Regions from separate parts of the Serratia bockelmannii genome, predicted to be linked through region 2. Evidence: predicted binding sites of a transcription regulator. Region 2 holds the regulator's gene; the other holds the start of a gene.
What was found. The regulator ArgR, encoded in region 2, controls arginine synthesis, uptake and breakdown. The targets are predictions, from matches to a motif close to ANTGAATAAAAATACANT.
Positions count from the first base shown of each region.

Region 1: the regulator ArgR is predicted to act here: its motif matches at 1,870-1,887, upstream of argA (amino-acid N-acetyltransferase).

Region 1 is NZ_CP196512.1:4,145,751-4,153,447, forward strand. Features, by position in the region: tRNA gene ACSJLU_RS19765 (tRNA-Met) at 1-59, shown strand, start outside; tRNA gene ACSJLU_RS19770 (tRNA-Met) at 117-193, shown strand; tRNA gene ACSJLU_RS19775 (tRNA-Met) at 259-335, shown strand; gene amiC (N-acetylmuramoyl-L-alanine amidase AmiC) at 426-1,679, opposite strand; gene argA (amino-acid N-acetyltransferase) at 1,921-3,246, shown strand; gene recD (exodeoxyribonuclease V subunit alpha) at 3,285-5,135, opposite strand; gene recB (exodeoxyribonuclease V subunit beta) at 5,132-7,697, opposite strand, start outside.
Region 2 is NZ_CP196512.1:447,999-455,695, forward strand. Features, by position in the region: gene fbp (class 1 fructose-bisphosphatase) at 1-710, opposite strand, end outside; gene mpl (UDP-N-acetylmuramate:L-alanyl-gamma-D-glutamyl-meso-diaminopimelate ligase) at 880-2,259, shown strand; gene yhcN (peroxide/acid stress response protein YhcN) at 2,457-2,720, opposite strand; gene yhcN (peroxide/acid stress response protein YhcN) at 2,841-3,104, opposite strand; gene argR (transcriptional regulator ArgR) at 3,508-3,978, opposite strand; gene mdh (malate dehydrogenase) at 4,443-5,381, shown strand; gene ACSJLU_RS02115 (helix-turn-helix domain-containing protein) at 5,448-5,708, opposite strand; gene ACSJLU_RS02120 (DNA-binding protein) at 5,889-6,245, shown strand; gene ispB (octaprenyl diphosphate synthase) at 6,296-7,267, opposite strand; gene rplU (50S ribosomal protein L21) at 7,538-7,697, shown strand, end outside.

The DNA.
Region 1 (7,697 bases), 1.5 Mb from region 2:
GGTAGCTCGTCGGGCTCATAACCCGAAGGTCGTCGGTTCAAATCCGGCCCCCGCAACCAACCGATGCCGCATTGGCGGTATTTGCGTTTGGCTTCGATAACAAAGTATTATACGGACGCGGGGTGGAGCAGCCTGGTAGCTCGTCGGGCTCATAACCCGAAGGTCGTCGGTTCAAATCCGGCCCCCGCAACCAACCGAATGTCGTACCAGCGGCATAACATGAACGGTGGTTTCGTAGTAATACAGCATCAAGACGGACGCGGGGTGGAGCAGCCTGGTAGCTCGTCGGGCTCATAACCCGAAGGTCGTCGGTTCAAATCCGGCCTCCGCAACCAACTCTTGATGACAACAGATAAGCACCCTTCCGGGTGTTTTTTTGTATCTGCAATCCGCAAAAATAGCCGGACTCTCGCCCGGCCCTGCTTTTATCGGCTCGCCAGCGCGCCGCCGTTGGCGAAATAAGCCTTGATCCCCGCCAGAATCGACTCCGCCACCTGCTGCTGGAAATGGCTGGTGCGCAGCTTGCGCTCCTCTTCGATGTTGCTGATAAATGCCGTCTCTACCAGGATCGACGGGATATCCGGCGCCTTCAACACCGCAAAACCGGCCTGATCGACGCGATTCTTGTGCAACCGGTTGATTTTCCCCATCCGATTCAACACTTCCTTGCCGAACTTCAGGCTGTCGTTGATGGTCGCGGTCTGGATCAGATCGAACATGGTATGGTCGAGATAGCGGTCGCCGCTCTTGCTGACGCCGCCGATTTGGTCCGACGCGTTCTGCGTCTGCGCCAGGAACTTGGCCGCCGAGCTGGTGGCGCCTTTAGTGGACAACGCGAACACCGATGAACCGCGCGCGGCACGGCTGGTAAAGGCGTCGGCGTGAATCGAAACGAACAGATCGGCGCGCTGCTTGCGGGCCTTGGCGACACGCACCTTGAGCGGGATAAACACATCTTCGTTGCGCGTCATGAACACCTTCATGTTCGGCTCGCGCTTGATCATAGCGCTCAGCTTGCGGGCAATCTGCAGCACGATGTCTTTCTCGCGCGTCTTGTACTTGCCGATCGCGCCGGGATCTTCGCCGCCGTGGCCAGGATCCAGCATGATGACGATCGGCCGATCGCGCCCCGCTTTGCCGGCCTGCGGCGCTTCCGGTGGCAGCGTGCGCTCCAGATCGCCCTTGTTGTAATCTTCCAGTAACGCCAGTAGCGGATCATACTCCTCACCGCCGCTGCCGCCCTTGGTCGGGTAGAGATCCATCACCAGACGGTTGCGATACTCCGGCACCGGCGCCAGCGTGAAAATATGCGGGCTGACGCTCTGCTTGAGCTCCAGCACCAGCCGCACGGTATTCTGATCGAACTGGCCGACGCGCGCCTGCTTGAGATACGGATCGTCGGCACGCACCTGCCCGGCAATGCCTTTCAGCACGCTGTTGAGGTGTACGCCTTCGATATCCACCACCACGCGATCGGGATTGGTCAGGGCAAACTGCTTGTATTTCAGCTCGACGTTGGATTCCAGCGTGACGCGGGTATAAGTGGAGGATGGCCAGACGCGCACGGCAATCACGTGCGACGACGCGGCGAAGCCCGTACGACTCACACTCAGCAACCAGCTGGCGGCAACGCCCTGTAATAAACGACGGCGGCCCAGATTGTGATTAGCGTTTGGCATGCGGCTCCGGCAGTAATAGCTGTTTACAACAGATTAAAAAAACACCAATAAAATGGGGGTGCCGAAAAACTTTAACCAATCATGCCAGCCCTGTCATCAGAAAATCTTTTTATGGTTTTTCAATTTATTAACGATTTAGCACCCTTAGCTCGCTCTTCATGACGATTTCCCACTTGCCATTAGCGCCATAAAAGAATAAAAATACAAAAATATCGTATAAATATTCACAAGAGGTTTGCCCGTGAAGGAACGTAGTACAGAGCTGGTGCAAGGATTCCGTCACTCAGTCCCTTATATCAATGCCCACCGTGGCAAGACGTTTGTCATCATGCTCGGCGGGGAAGCCATCGAACACGAGAATTTCTCCAACATCGTCAACGATATCGGGCTGTTGCATAGTCTGGGCATCCGCCTGGTAGTGGTTTACGGCGCACGGCCGCAGATCGACGCCAACCTGGCGCAGCATAACTCTGAGCCGATCTACCACAAGCACACGCGCGTAACCGACGCCCATACGCTCGAACTGGTCAAGCAGGCCGCCGGTTTGTTGCAGCTGGACATCACCGCCCGCCTGTCGATGAGCCTCAACAACACGCCGCTGCAGGGCGCGCACATTAACGTGGTCAGCGGCAATTTCATCATCGCTCAGCCGCTGGGTATCGATGACGGCATCGACTATTGCCACAGCGGCCGCATTCGCCGCATCGATGAAGAAGCGATCCATCGCCAACTCGACAGCAACGCCATCGTGCTGATCGGTCCGGTCGCGGTCTCAGTCACCGGCGAGAGTTTCAACCTGACTTCGGAAGAAGTGGCCACCCAGTTGGCGATCAAACTGAAAGCGGAAAAAATGATCGGTTTCTGCTCCTCACAGGGCGTGACCGATGCAGAAGGCAATATCCTTTCCGAACTGTTCCCCAACGACGCGCAAAAGCGCCTTGAAGAACTGGAGGAAGGCGGCGATTACCATTCCGGCACCGTGCGCTTCCTGCGCGGCGCGGTGAAAGGCTGCCGCAGCGGCGTGCGCCGCAGCCACTTGATCAGCTATCAGGAGGATGGCGCGCTGGTGCAAGAGCTGTTCTCGCGCGACGGCATCGGCACCCAAATCGTGATGGAAAGCGCCGAGCAGGTGCGCCGGGCGACGATCAACGACATCGGCGGCATCCTGGAACTGATCCGGCCGCTCGAACAACAGGGTATTCTGGTGCGCCGTTCGCGTGAACAGCTGGAGATGGAGATCGACAAGTTCACCATTATCGAACGCGACAACCTGACCATCGCCTGTGCGGCGCTGTACCCGTTCCTGGAGGAAAAAATCGGTGAGATGGCCTGTGTCGCGGTACATCCCGATTACCGCAGTTCTTCGCGCGGCGAGATGCTGCTGCAGCGGGTAGAAAACCAGGCGCGGCAGATGGGGCTGAAGAAGCTGTTCGTGCTGACCACCCGTAGCATCCACTGGTTCCAGGAACGTGGCTTTACCCCGGCGGAGGTCGACGTGCTGCCGATGCAGAAACAGGCGTTGTACAACTACCAGCGCCGCTCCAAAATTCTGCTGGCGGATCTGTAATCACAGTGGGCGCGGCCGTTGCCGCGCCCGTTCATCGCTTATTCCGTTGCCTGCAACCGTTCAGCCAATCCGCTGCGGCGCTGGGTCGGCGTGCGAATAGCCCGCAGCAGTACCGTCTCCGTAGCGTACAGTGAGAGCTGCTTACGCGCACGAGTGATCGCGGTATAGACCAGCTCACGCGTCAGCACCGGCAGGAAATGGTTCGGCAACACTAGAACCGTATGGTCAAACTCCGATCCCTGTGATTTGTGCACCGTCATGGCATAAGCGGTTTCATGCGCCGGCAAACGGCTTGGCTGTACCGACTTGATGCTGCCGTCGGGCAGTTGGAAATGCACGCGCAGATCGCCGTGCTCATCCGGCAATGTAATGCCGATATCCCCATTGAACAGCCCCAGTGCGCTGTCGTTGCGGCCGATCATCACCGGCCGCCCCCGGTACCAGCGGCCGAGCACGCCCGGTTTGCGGTCGATCAGGCCCGCACGCTGCAGCCCGAGCTCAATGCGCTCGTTCAGGCCGGCGACGCCGAACGGCCCTTCACGCAGCGCACACAGCACCTGGAAACGGCCAAAAGCCGCCAGCACCGTCGCCGCGTCCGCCCCTTCGGCCGTCAGCCGCAGATAGTCGCGGTAGCCCGCCACGCAGGCATCCAACAGCGCCTGATACTCTTCGCTCGTCGCCAGCGCATAGCCCGCGACATCGCCGAAACTGCCGTTTAGTGCCGCCAGTGCGCGATCCCCCGCGCCGGCGTTGACCGCCAACGCCAGCTGGCCGATGCCGGAACGGGCATCGAAACGGTAGCTCTTGCGCAGCAGACACAGGCTATCGCGCACCGCCGCTTCCGCGTCGGCCTGCCGCCCTTCGATCGAACAGCCGGTCAGGCGGCTCAGCTCTGCGGCACGCGCATCGCTGTATCCCTGCTCGGCAAAACGGCAAATATCCCCCAGCACCGCGCCGGCCTCTACCGAAGCCAGCTGATCGCGGTCGCCAAGGAAAATAACCCGAGCCCGATCGGGCAACGCGGCAATCAGGCGCGCCATCATCGGCAGATCGACCATCGAGGCCTCATCCACCACCAGCACATCCAAATGCAGCCGGTTGCCGCGGTGATAGCGCATGCGCTGACTGTTCGGTTGCGCCCCCAACAGACGGTGCAACGTCGCCGCCTCCGTCGGGAACAACGCCTGCTGCGCCGGGGTCAACGCCAACTGACGGCTGGCGCTGCCAAGCGACTCCGTCAGGCGCGCCGCCGCCTTGCCGGTCGGCGCCGCCAGCTGAATTCGCAAGCGCGCGCTTTCATCCAGTTGCACCAGCGCCGCCAGCAGCTTGGCGACGGTGGTGGTTTTACCGGTGCCCGGCCCGCCGGAAATCACCGCGATACGCCGCGTAGCCGCCACCGCGGCGGCGATCTTCTGCCAGTCGGGTTCGTCACTCGCCGTGCCGAACAAGCGGTCGAGAATGGTGCGAAGCTCAGCCTCCGGCACCGCCAGCGTCTCACCTTCGCCGCCGATAAACGCCGCCACTTCACCTTCGTTTTGCCACATGCGCTGCAGGTATAAACGCGGCCCGCGCAGTACCAGCGGCGTTGCGCCGCTGCCATCCCCAACCGCCGCACTGGCCGCCAAACGCTGCTGCCAACGCGCGCTATCCGGTCGTCCGACCGCCTCCCACACCGCCAACGCCAGCGCTGGTTGGCGCCCTTCAAACAGCGTGTCCGCCTGCAGTTGCTCCAGCATCAGGCAGACATGACCGGCCCCCGCCTCTGCGCTCAGGCAGGCGGCGGCCAGCAAAATATCAGGCTCGTCTTCGTTCGCCACCACGCGGGCGAACTGCACGTCCAGCGGGCGCAGCGCGCCAAGCGCCACCGCCTGCTCCAGCAGTGCGATCATGATCCTTCCTCCGCCGCCGCAGCCTCGCCGCTGAACAAGCGATCCATCCCCTCCACCAACTCAAACTCGGGGAGACAGGTGAAAATGCCATTGCCCGGGTGCGCCGCATCCACGCCGCGCAGGAACAGATAAATCACCCCGCCAAAATGGCGTCGGTAATCATAATCCGGCAACCGATGGCGCAGATAACGATGCAACGCCAGCGTGTACAGCTGGTATTGCAGATCGTAACGATGCTCCGCCATCGCCTGCTCCATCGCCGGCCGGGTATAGGCGCTGCTGTCCTCTCCTAGCCAGTTGGACTTGTAGTCCAGCAGGTAGTATTTGCCCTGCCAGCAGAACACCAGGTCGATAAAGCCTTTCAGCATGCCCTGCACCTGGTGAAAATCCAGCGCCGGACAGCGGGCGGAAAGCGGATCGTAACGCTTCACCAGGGAATCGAGCTCCTTCGCCTGCAACAGCCGATTAATCGGTAAATAGAACTGCAGCTCTGCCTGCTTATGCTGCGGCGTCAGCGCCGCCAGCGTCACGCCGCTGTCATCGAGCGGCGTATTGAGCAGCACCTGCATCCACGCCAGCAGAATCGGTTGCCAGTGTTCGGCGAACCCTTGCTGCTGTAGCTGTTCCAGCAGCCACTGTTCGTCGAGCGGCTGGGTGAAGTCCAGCGTTTCAAACAGGCTGTGCAGGAAGGTGCCGGGCGTTGCGCCGCGCGGGAAGGTATGCGGTGTAAGCGCTGGCTCACTTTCTTCCCCACGCTCACCGGCCGCGTCGACATCCAGACGCGGCAGCAGATCTTGCATCAGGCTCGCGCCGTGCTGTTGCAAACCGGTATAGCTGGTCACCCGCCAAAAATCCTGGATCCGCCGGGTAAAGCTTTTCGCCTCCAACGCCTCGGTTAGCGAAGCCTGGGGGTGCCAGGGTTCTTCATCCGGCGGTTCAACCAGCGACAGCGCGATACCGCCGCCCGCTAATTGCTGCAGCCGCTCCTGCAGATACACGGCGTCACCGGCTTGCCCGCCCTGCACCAGATAACCCAATGCGCTGCGGTGCAGATCGGTATCGCCCTGTTTCTTGCGCGTGCCCTGGAACAACGGTGCGATGCCGATGCTGCAGTGGTACACCGAGCGGGTCAGCGCCACATACAGCAGACGCAGGTCTTCCGCTAATCGCTCCTCCTCCGCCCAGGCCTGGCTCTCTTCATTGGCGTCGAGATCCAGCAACGCCTGGAAACTGTGGCGATCGTGATACAGCGCCTGTTGCTGCTGGCGGAAGTTGCCGACGAACGGCAGCCACACCAGATCGAACTCCAACCCCTTAGACTTGTGAATCGTGATCACCTGCACCAGATGCCGGTCGCTCTCCAGCCGCAACTGCTGATTATCGGACTGACGATTAGGCTGGGCGATCTGCTGCGCCAGCCAGCGCACCAGCGCATGCTCGCTGTCGAGCTGCGCCGCAGCCTCTTGCAACAGCTCCCCCAGATGCAGCACGTCGGTCAAGCGACGCTCGCCGCCGGCGCTGGCCAGCAGGTTCTCCGCCAGCTGGCGCGCTTTCATCACCTCACTCAGCATCGGCAACACGCCGCGGCGCAGCCAGAGCGTACGGTAACTGTCGAATTCATTAACCAGCGAGTCCCAGGCGCGCTCATCGCGGCTCAGGCCGTCCAACGTCGGCGCGTCCAGCCCCATCAGCCCGGTGGCCATGGCGCTGCGCAGCGTGCGCTCTTGTTCCGGCGCCAACACCGCCTGCAACAACCACAGCAGGTCTTTGGCCTCCGGGGTGTCGAACACGCTATCGCGGTTGGACAGATACACCGACGGAATAGAAAGCGCACTCAGCGCATCGCGCACCAACGCCGCCTCATTGCGGCTGCGCACCAGCACCGTGATATCGGAGGCTTGTAACGGCCTTGGCATCTTGCCGCCCTGCAGCCACGCCTGGCCCTGCTGCCCGGCGCTGAGCCAGTCGCGAATTTGCGTGGCGCACAGGCGCGCCATCAGCTGTTGGTAATCACTTACACCGGCGCCTTCCCCCTGCTGCAGCCAGAACTGCATCGCCGGTTGCGGCTTGCCGTGCAATTCAAACGCCAGCCCTTGGTTCTTTTCCGCCGCGCTGACCTCGATAAAGGGGATTTGGCCGAACAGGAAAGGCTTTTCTACCTGAGAAAACAGGTGATTAACGCTGGCGACCATCGACGGCGACGAGCGCCAGTTGGTCTCCAGCGTATAGTGGGCGCTCACCTCTGAGCGCGCCCGCATGTAGGTAAAGATGTCGGCACCGCGAAAGGCGTAAATCGCCTGCTTGGGATCGCCGATCAGCAGCAGGCCGCAATCGGGCCGGCCGACGTAAAGTTTTTGGAAAATGCGGTATTGCTGCGGATCGGTATCCTGGAATTCATCGATCATCGCCACCGGGTAACGCTGGCGGATCGCCTGTGCCAGCTGTTCGCCGCCACCGCTTTGCAAGGCGCCGTCCAGCCGGCTGAGCAGGTCGTCAAACCCCAGCTCGGCGCGCTGGCGCTTTTCTTGCTGAATGGAAGTGCGGATCTCGCTGAGCGCGCGC
Region 2 (7,697 bases):
TAAGGGCGCTGCGTCGCTTCATCCTGCTCTTGGCAGTACTTGATGTATTTCTTCACGCCGAGAGGGAACTTGATGTAGTTGCCTTCGTTGATGGAATACATGTTGCCGCTCGCCGGGAAGCGTACTTTCTCGTGGGAGAGGCAGAATACGCCCAGAGACGGGTCGTAAGTAAAGGCGTGGACGCCGTAACCGGTGGTGTACACCAGCATGGTGGACGAACCGTAAACCACATAACCCGCTGCGACCTGGGCGCTGCCCGGCTGCAGGAAGTCTTCTTCGGTCACCGGCGTGCCGACCGGCGTGATGCGACGGTAGATAGAGAAAATCGTACCGACCGAGACGTTGACATCGATGTTGGACGAACCGTCCAACGGATCCATCAATACGACATACTTGGCATTTTCAGCACGCTCGCCGTCGAATATCACGATTTCATCTTCTTCTTCGGAAGCGATACCCGCAACTTCACCACGCGCTTTCAACGCCGCTTTCAGTTTTTCGTTCGCGTACAGGTCCAGTTTCATCTGAACTTCGCCCTGTACGTTGGACACCCCGCTGGTCCCCAGAATATCAACCAGGCCAGCCTTGTTGATGTCGCGGTGGATGATTTTGGCGCCCAGTTTAATGGCAGAAAGTAACGCGGTCAGCTCGCCGGTGGCGTGCGAGAAGTCGTGCTGTTTCTCGACGATAAATTCGCCTAACGTTTTCATGACACAATCCCTGAATCTACGGATGGATAGCGGCCTGTTAACAAACCGCCAACGTTTTCGCGAGCAGTGTAGCCCAAAGATGCGCGCCATTCATAGGCAAATCCATTTCTTCTGGACGATTCTGAGCGTTAGAATATGCCGACATTCGATGCACTCACATGAGAAACCTATGCGCATTCACATTCTTGGGATCTGTGGCACCTTTATGGGCGGGCTGGCGATGCTGGCGCGTTCACTGGGGCATGACGTCACCGGTTCGGACGCCAACGTCTATCCGCCGATGAGCACGCTGCTGGAGAACCAGGGGATCGATCTTATTCAGGGTTATGATCCAGCCCAGTTGGATCCGGCGCCGGATCTGGTGATCATCGGCAACGCCATGACGCGCGGCAACCCGTGCGTGGAGGCGGTGCTGGAGCGTGGCATCCCTTACGTTTCCGGCCCGCAGTGGCTGCACGACGCCGTGTTGCGCGATCGCTGGGTACTGGCGGTCGCCGGCACCCACGGTAAAACTACCACCGCCGGCATGGCGACCTGGATCCTCGAAGCCTGCGGCTACCAGCCGGGCTTCGTCATCGGCGGCGTGCCGGGCAACTTCGACGTCTCGGCGCGCCTCGGCGGCAGCCCGTTCTTCGTGATCGAGGCCGACGAGTATGACTGCGCGTTCTTCGACAAGCGCTCCAAGTTCGTGCACTACAGCCCGCGCACGCTGATCATGAACAACCTGGAGTTCGACCACGCCGATATCTTCGACGATCTGAAAGCCATCCAGAAACAGTTCCACCACTTGGTGCGCCTGGTGCCGGGCAAAGGCAAGATCATCCTGCCGGACAACGACAGCCACCTGAAGCAGGTGATGGCGATGGGCTGCTGGAGCGAACAGGAGCTGGTGGGCGAAGAGGGGACCTGGCGTGCGCAGAAGCTGACGCCGGACGCCAGTCATTACGCGGTGTTCCTCGACGGCGAGCAGGTCGGCGAAGTGAACTGGGCGCTGGTGGGCGAGCACAACATGCATAACGGCCTGATGGCCATCGCCGCGACTCGCCACGTTGGCGTGCAGCCGGCGGACGCCTGCCGCGCGTTGGGCGATTTCATCAACGCCCGCCGCCGCCTGGAGCTGCGTGGCGAAGCCAACGGCGTCACGGTTTACGACGACTTCGCGCACCACCCGACCGCGATCCTGGCCACCCTGGCCGCGTTGCGCGGCAAGGTCGGCGGCACGGCGCGCATTCTGGCGGTGCTGGAACCGCGATCCAACACCATGAAAATGGGCATCAGCAAAAACGATCTGGCGCCTTCGCTCGGCCGCGCCGACGAAGTGTTCCTGTTCCAGCCGCATCACATTCCATGGCAGGTAGCGGAAGTGGCTGATGCCTGTGTGCAGCCGGCGCACTGGAGCGCGGATCTCGACACGCTGGTGGACATGGTGGTGAAAACCGCACAGCCGGGCGACCACATTCTGGTGATGAGCAACGGCGGTTTTGGCGGCATTCACGATCGCCTGCTGGACGCGCTGGCGAAAAAGCAGGAGCCGAAGGTGACCTACTGATTGTTCAGTAGCATAAGCCACTCTAAGGGCCGCATTTGCGGCCTTTTTTACGCCCATAAAAAAGCCCTCGCGAGCGAGGGCAACGGGGTTCGTCGGATAGGACGACGAGAGGGTCTCTGGGAAATCGGCGTTTGCGTCAGAACTCGGCAGTGGCAGTGACGAGGGTAATCAGCTCTGCAAAGCCGTTCCCAGAGTTGTTATTTGTAAATCTCGGCGGTGGCGTGGTAGTTGCCTTCGTTACGCGCTTCGATCACGCGGTAGGCGGTCGCGCCTTTAGCGTCGGCTTTCTCCGACAGCGCCTGGCGAATGTCGGTCGGTGCGCCGTCGATACCGCTGACGGTAATGGTGCCGATAGATTGCAGATTGGCGGTCTGATCGTTAGTCACCAACTGGGCGGCAGATGCGCCGAAGGAGATGACGGACAGCAGACCGAGTGCAGCAAGAGTAGTTTTCATGTTCATGATAGCGATCCTTGGTCATAACCGCCTGGAAGGGCTTGGCAGCGATTTTTATTCTTGAAGGCCGTTATGACAGCGTTTGATTCCAGAGATGTATTGCCCGTTGCCGGGTAATGTCGTTACTTATTTGTAGATTTCAGCGGTCGCGTGGAAGTTGCCGTCGTTGCGCGCTTCGATCACGCGGTAAGCGGTCGCCCCTTTGGCGTCAGCTTTGTCAGACAGTGCCTGGCGAATGTCGGAAGGCGCAGCGGCGACGCCACTCACGGTGATCACACCGGCGGGTTGCAGTTGTGCGGCCTGGGTTGCATCAACAGATTGTGCTGCGAATGCACCAAATGAAAGCATGGACAGAACGCTCAGGGTTGCAACGGTAGCTTTAATTTTCATTATCTCACCTCATCGTATTCTTTTATCAGTTCCAACGAACTGTGATTCAGTTCACGAAAATGAGTATACAGCTAGTAACGCGAAAAATTAATAGTTCGCTAACAGTTGCTAGTGAAACTTTAACCTTATGATCCTTATTTTTTATAACTGTAAGGAATAAAAAACGCTCATAAAACGATCTTTTGATGTTAAATTTATGTAATTTCAATAAGGTAAGTGCTTTTAACCAAAAGTGCGGAAGATCACAGTGGGTACTGCTGGTTACATGGCGATGTCATGGAAATGTGTTGTTGCGGGATAAAAAAGCAGTGTTAAACGCGGTTAAAGGCCGGGGAGGTAACGCGAGGGTTAAAGAAGCGCTAACAAAATGCGGAAGGTAGCCGCACTTTGTTAGCGCCAGGTTTCACAGCTCTTGCTCAAACACGCCCAGGATCGCTTCATGCAGCTTCTGAGCGGTAAAGCCGCTGGACGGGGTGACGAAAATGGTATCGTCGCCGGCAATCGTGCCGAGGATGCCCTGGGATTTACCCAGTGAGTCGAGCAGGCGGGCGATCAGCTGCGCGGCGCCCGGGCTGGTATGGATCACCACGACGGCGTCGTTATGGTCGACGTCCAGCACCAGATTCTTCAACGGGCTGGTGGTGGTCGGCACGCCGAGTTCGGCAGGAAGGCAATACACCATTTCCATTTTGGCATTGCGCGTACGTACCGCGCCGAACTTGGTCAGCATGCGCGATACTTTGGATTGGTTAATGTTTTCGAAGCCTTCTTCTTGCAGCGCCAAAACGATCTCGCCTTGAGAACTGAATTTTTCTTCTTTCAATAACGCTTTGAACGTCTTGATCAGATCTTCCTGTTTTGCGGGATTACGCATTTTGCACCGTGGAATGTTGATAGTGGAAGTCATGATTATGCATATAGATGAATTTTTATGCAACAAAGGCCGCCCCAAAGAAAATAAAAAAGACCGGGCGGCGAGGAAAGGGCGGCATTTTAACAAAATCCGGCCGCGATGAATATGCCCTTTTGACGACGGAAAATCGGCCTACGGTGGTAAATAAAATGTTATTAAAATGATGTTGTTCTGATGTTGCGTAAGGGTGTAATGTAACGGCCGGTTAACTTGCTCGTGAATAACCTCGCACTATTTTTGATTAGTGTGCGCTATGCCCTTCATGCGCAAGCGATTTAATCTAAAATGGGCGCGACAGCGGCCGTTTTATTACACCTGCAGGCAAGAATTGACTAATTTATTGTTTTGAAAGGTGTAATGACTCAAGGTTCGTAACCAACACATTCACGGCGCTTTATATATTTAAGATAATAAAGGAGTATAGGATGAAAGTTGCAGTTCTCGGTGCTGCTGGCGGTATCGGCCAGGCCCTCGCCCTTCTACTCAAAACCCAGCTTCCTTCAGGTTCTGAACTCTCTCTCTACGACATTGCCCCCGTTACCCCAGGCGTTGCCGTCGACTTAAGCCACATCCCAACCGCAGTTAAAATCAAAGGCTTCAGCGGCGAAGACGCGACCCCGGCTCTGCACGGTGCGGACGTGGTGCTGATTTCCGCCGGTGTGGCCCGTAAGCCAGGCATGGATCGCTCTGATCTGTTCAACGTTAACGCCGGTATCGTGCGTAACCTGATTGAGCAAGTGGCGAAAACCTGCCCGAAAGCCTGCATCGGCATCATCACCAACCCGGTTAACACCACGGTCGCTATCGCGGCGGAAGTGCTGAAAAAAGCCGGCGTTTACGACAAGAACAAACTGTTCGGCGTGACTTCGCTGGATATCATCCGTTCCAACACCTTCGTGGCCGAGCTGAAAGGCAAGCAGCCGGAAGAGCTGAACGTGCCGGTTATCGGCGGCCACTCTGGCGTGACCATTCTGCCTCTGCTGTCGCAGATCCCTGGCGTGAGCTTCACCGATCAGGAAGTGGCGGATCTGACCAAACGCATTCAGAACGCCGGTACCGAAGTGGTAGAAGCCAAAGCCGGCGGCGGGTCTGCAACGCTGTCCATGGGCCAGGCGGCGGCACGTTTCGGTCTGTCTCTGGTGCGTGCGCTGCAGGGCGAGAAAGGCGTTGTGGAATGCGCTTACGTTGAAGGCGACGGCAAATACGCTCGCTTCTTCGCGCAGCCGCTGGTGCTGGGCAAGAACGGCGTTGAAGAGCGTAAAGATATCGGCACCCTGAGCGCCTTCGAGCAGAAAGCGCTGAACGAGATGCTGGACGTGCTGCACAAAGATATCGAACTGGGCGAGAAGTTCATCAATAACTGATCGATACCGAGAGTCAGCCGATAAACGCCGCCGGACGCTGTTCCGGCGGTTTTTTTTGTTCCGCGTTCACGACTTGATGCGTGCTTTGCGATCCAGCAGGCAATCGCTGTGCGGATCGTAATAACGGCTTGGCCAGATCTCCGATGGGTGAATGCCTATCGCTTCGGCGATCAGCCATTCCCCCTTCGGCCACGGGCGCGACAGCGCATTGGCCAGCGTCGATGAGCTCAATCCGGCCTTGCGCGACACCGCCGCCAGCGTGGTGCCCTGCTTGCGTAGCGCCGCGATGATATCTGCCGGGTGCCAATCTGGGTTCCTTGAATTCATGTTTACATTCCTTTTCTGATTAGCCAAAGTTGCGTTAGTGGTATAACTAACGAGTCAAAGTTAAGCGTTTGAACAACGTGAAACGTTTATTCGGAAACCAGAATACCATTAAATTTCCTAAAAAATACCCAGGTAATTTCCAAAAATGACGTTGCCCACTATTGCCCAGAGATGATGGCCATGAAAAACGAGTGGTTTGCCGCCAAGGAACTGACAGGCATCGCAGGATTACCCTCCTCACCACAGGGAATCAATTTGATGGCCCGGCGCGAAGGCTGGATCAGCCGCAGGCGTAAAGGCGTGCAGGGAAAAGCGTTGGAATACCATATCGATAGCCTGCCTTCAGGTGTGCGTAACCTGCTGGTGCTGAAGGAAGACGGGGCGGCCTATGACGTAGAACGCCAGGATCCGTTGGCGGTCTGGATCGAGTATTACTACCATTTGACGGAGAGCGAGCGCGAGAAAATGGTGGCTTTCCTGATGCGGGAAGGGATTGGCGGTCTGCTGGCGCGTATCGACGAAGAGAGCAATACCTAAGCAGGCCCGCGTACGCGGGCCTGATGAGTGTATTGCGAAATCGCGATTTCTTAAAAATCGCGTTGCACCGCTAAATGGGCCAGGCCTTCCAGCGCCGTGCGGTGCTCCGATGCCGGCAACACCTGCAGCGCGGCGATCGCCTTGTCGGCCTCTTCCTCGGCGCGTTGGCGGGTGTATTCCAGCGAACCGCATTGCTGCATCGCCTGCAGTACCGGCTCCAACAAATGACGGCCGTTGCCTTGCTCAATTGCGCCACGGATCATGTCACGCTGGGCGTCGTCGCCGTTGTGCATCGCGTGCAGCAGCGGCAGGGTCGGCTTCCCTTCGTTCAGATCGTCGCCGGTGTTTTTGCCCAGGGTGCTGCCGTCGGCGCTGTAGTCGAGCAGATCGTCGATCAGCTGGAAAGCGGTGCCGAGGTAGCGGCCATAATCTTGCAGCGCCTTCTCTTGTTCGGCGCTGGCGCCGGACAGGATCGCCGACGATTGCGCCGCCGCCTCAAACAGACGGGCGGTTTTGCTGTAGATCACCCGCATATAGCTTTCTTCGCTGATGTCGGGATCGTGCACATTCATCAACTGCAGCACTTCGCCTTCGGCGATGACGTTGACCGCCTCCGACATCAGCGCCAGCACGCGCAGGGATTCCAGGCTGGTCATCATCTGGAAGGCGCGGGTATAGATAAAGTCGCCGACCAGCACGCTGGCGGCGTTGCCGAACGCCGCGTTGGCGGTGGCTTTGCCGCGGCGCATGTCCGATTCGTCGACGACGTCGTCATGCAGCAGCGTGGCGGTATGAATGAATTCGATCAGGGCGGCGACGGTGACGTGCTTGTTGCCTTCATAGCCCAACGCCCGCGCCGCCAGGACGGCGATCATCGGCCGGATGCGCTTACCGCCACCGCTGATAATGTAATAGCCAAGCTGATTGATGAGCGTGACATCGGAATTCAGCTGTTCGAGAATTGTTGCGTTCACGGCCGCCATATCTTGCGCGGTTAACTCGGTAATTTGCTCTAGGTTCATTGTGTTTTTTTCAGCTGTGTTTCTCTTCACCGCGTTGAGATCGCTGCTCACATCGGTACATGGCGGTAACTGTCCCTATGATTGTACTTGAAAAACGGTTCAGATAAACGCCACGAAAGAAACTGCGCTTTTTTTCTTCTTTTTTCTTGTTCTGGTCTTATTCTGCTCTTGTCATACGCTGCTTTTTTGCGTAGAATTCGCGCCCTATTGTGAATATTTATAGCGCGCTCTGAACTAACACAGTCGGGCACGCGGAAAGCGGAGTTTTATATGTACGCGGTTTTCCAAAGTGGTGGTAAACAACACCGAGTAAGCGAAGGTCAGACCGTTCGCTTGGAAAAGCTGGACATCGCAACTGGTGAAGCGGTTGAGTTTGACCAGATTCTGATGATCGCTAATGGCGAAGATATCAAAATCGGCGTTCCTTTCG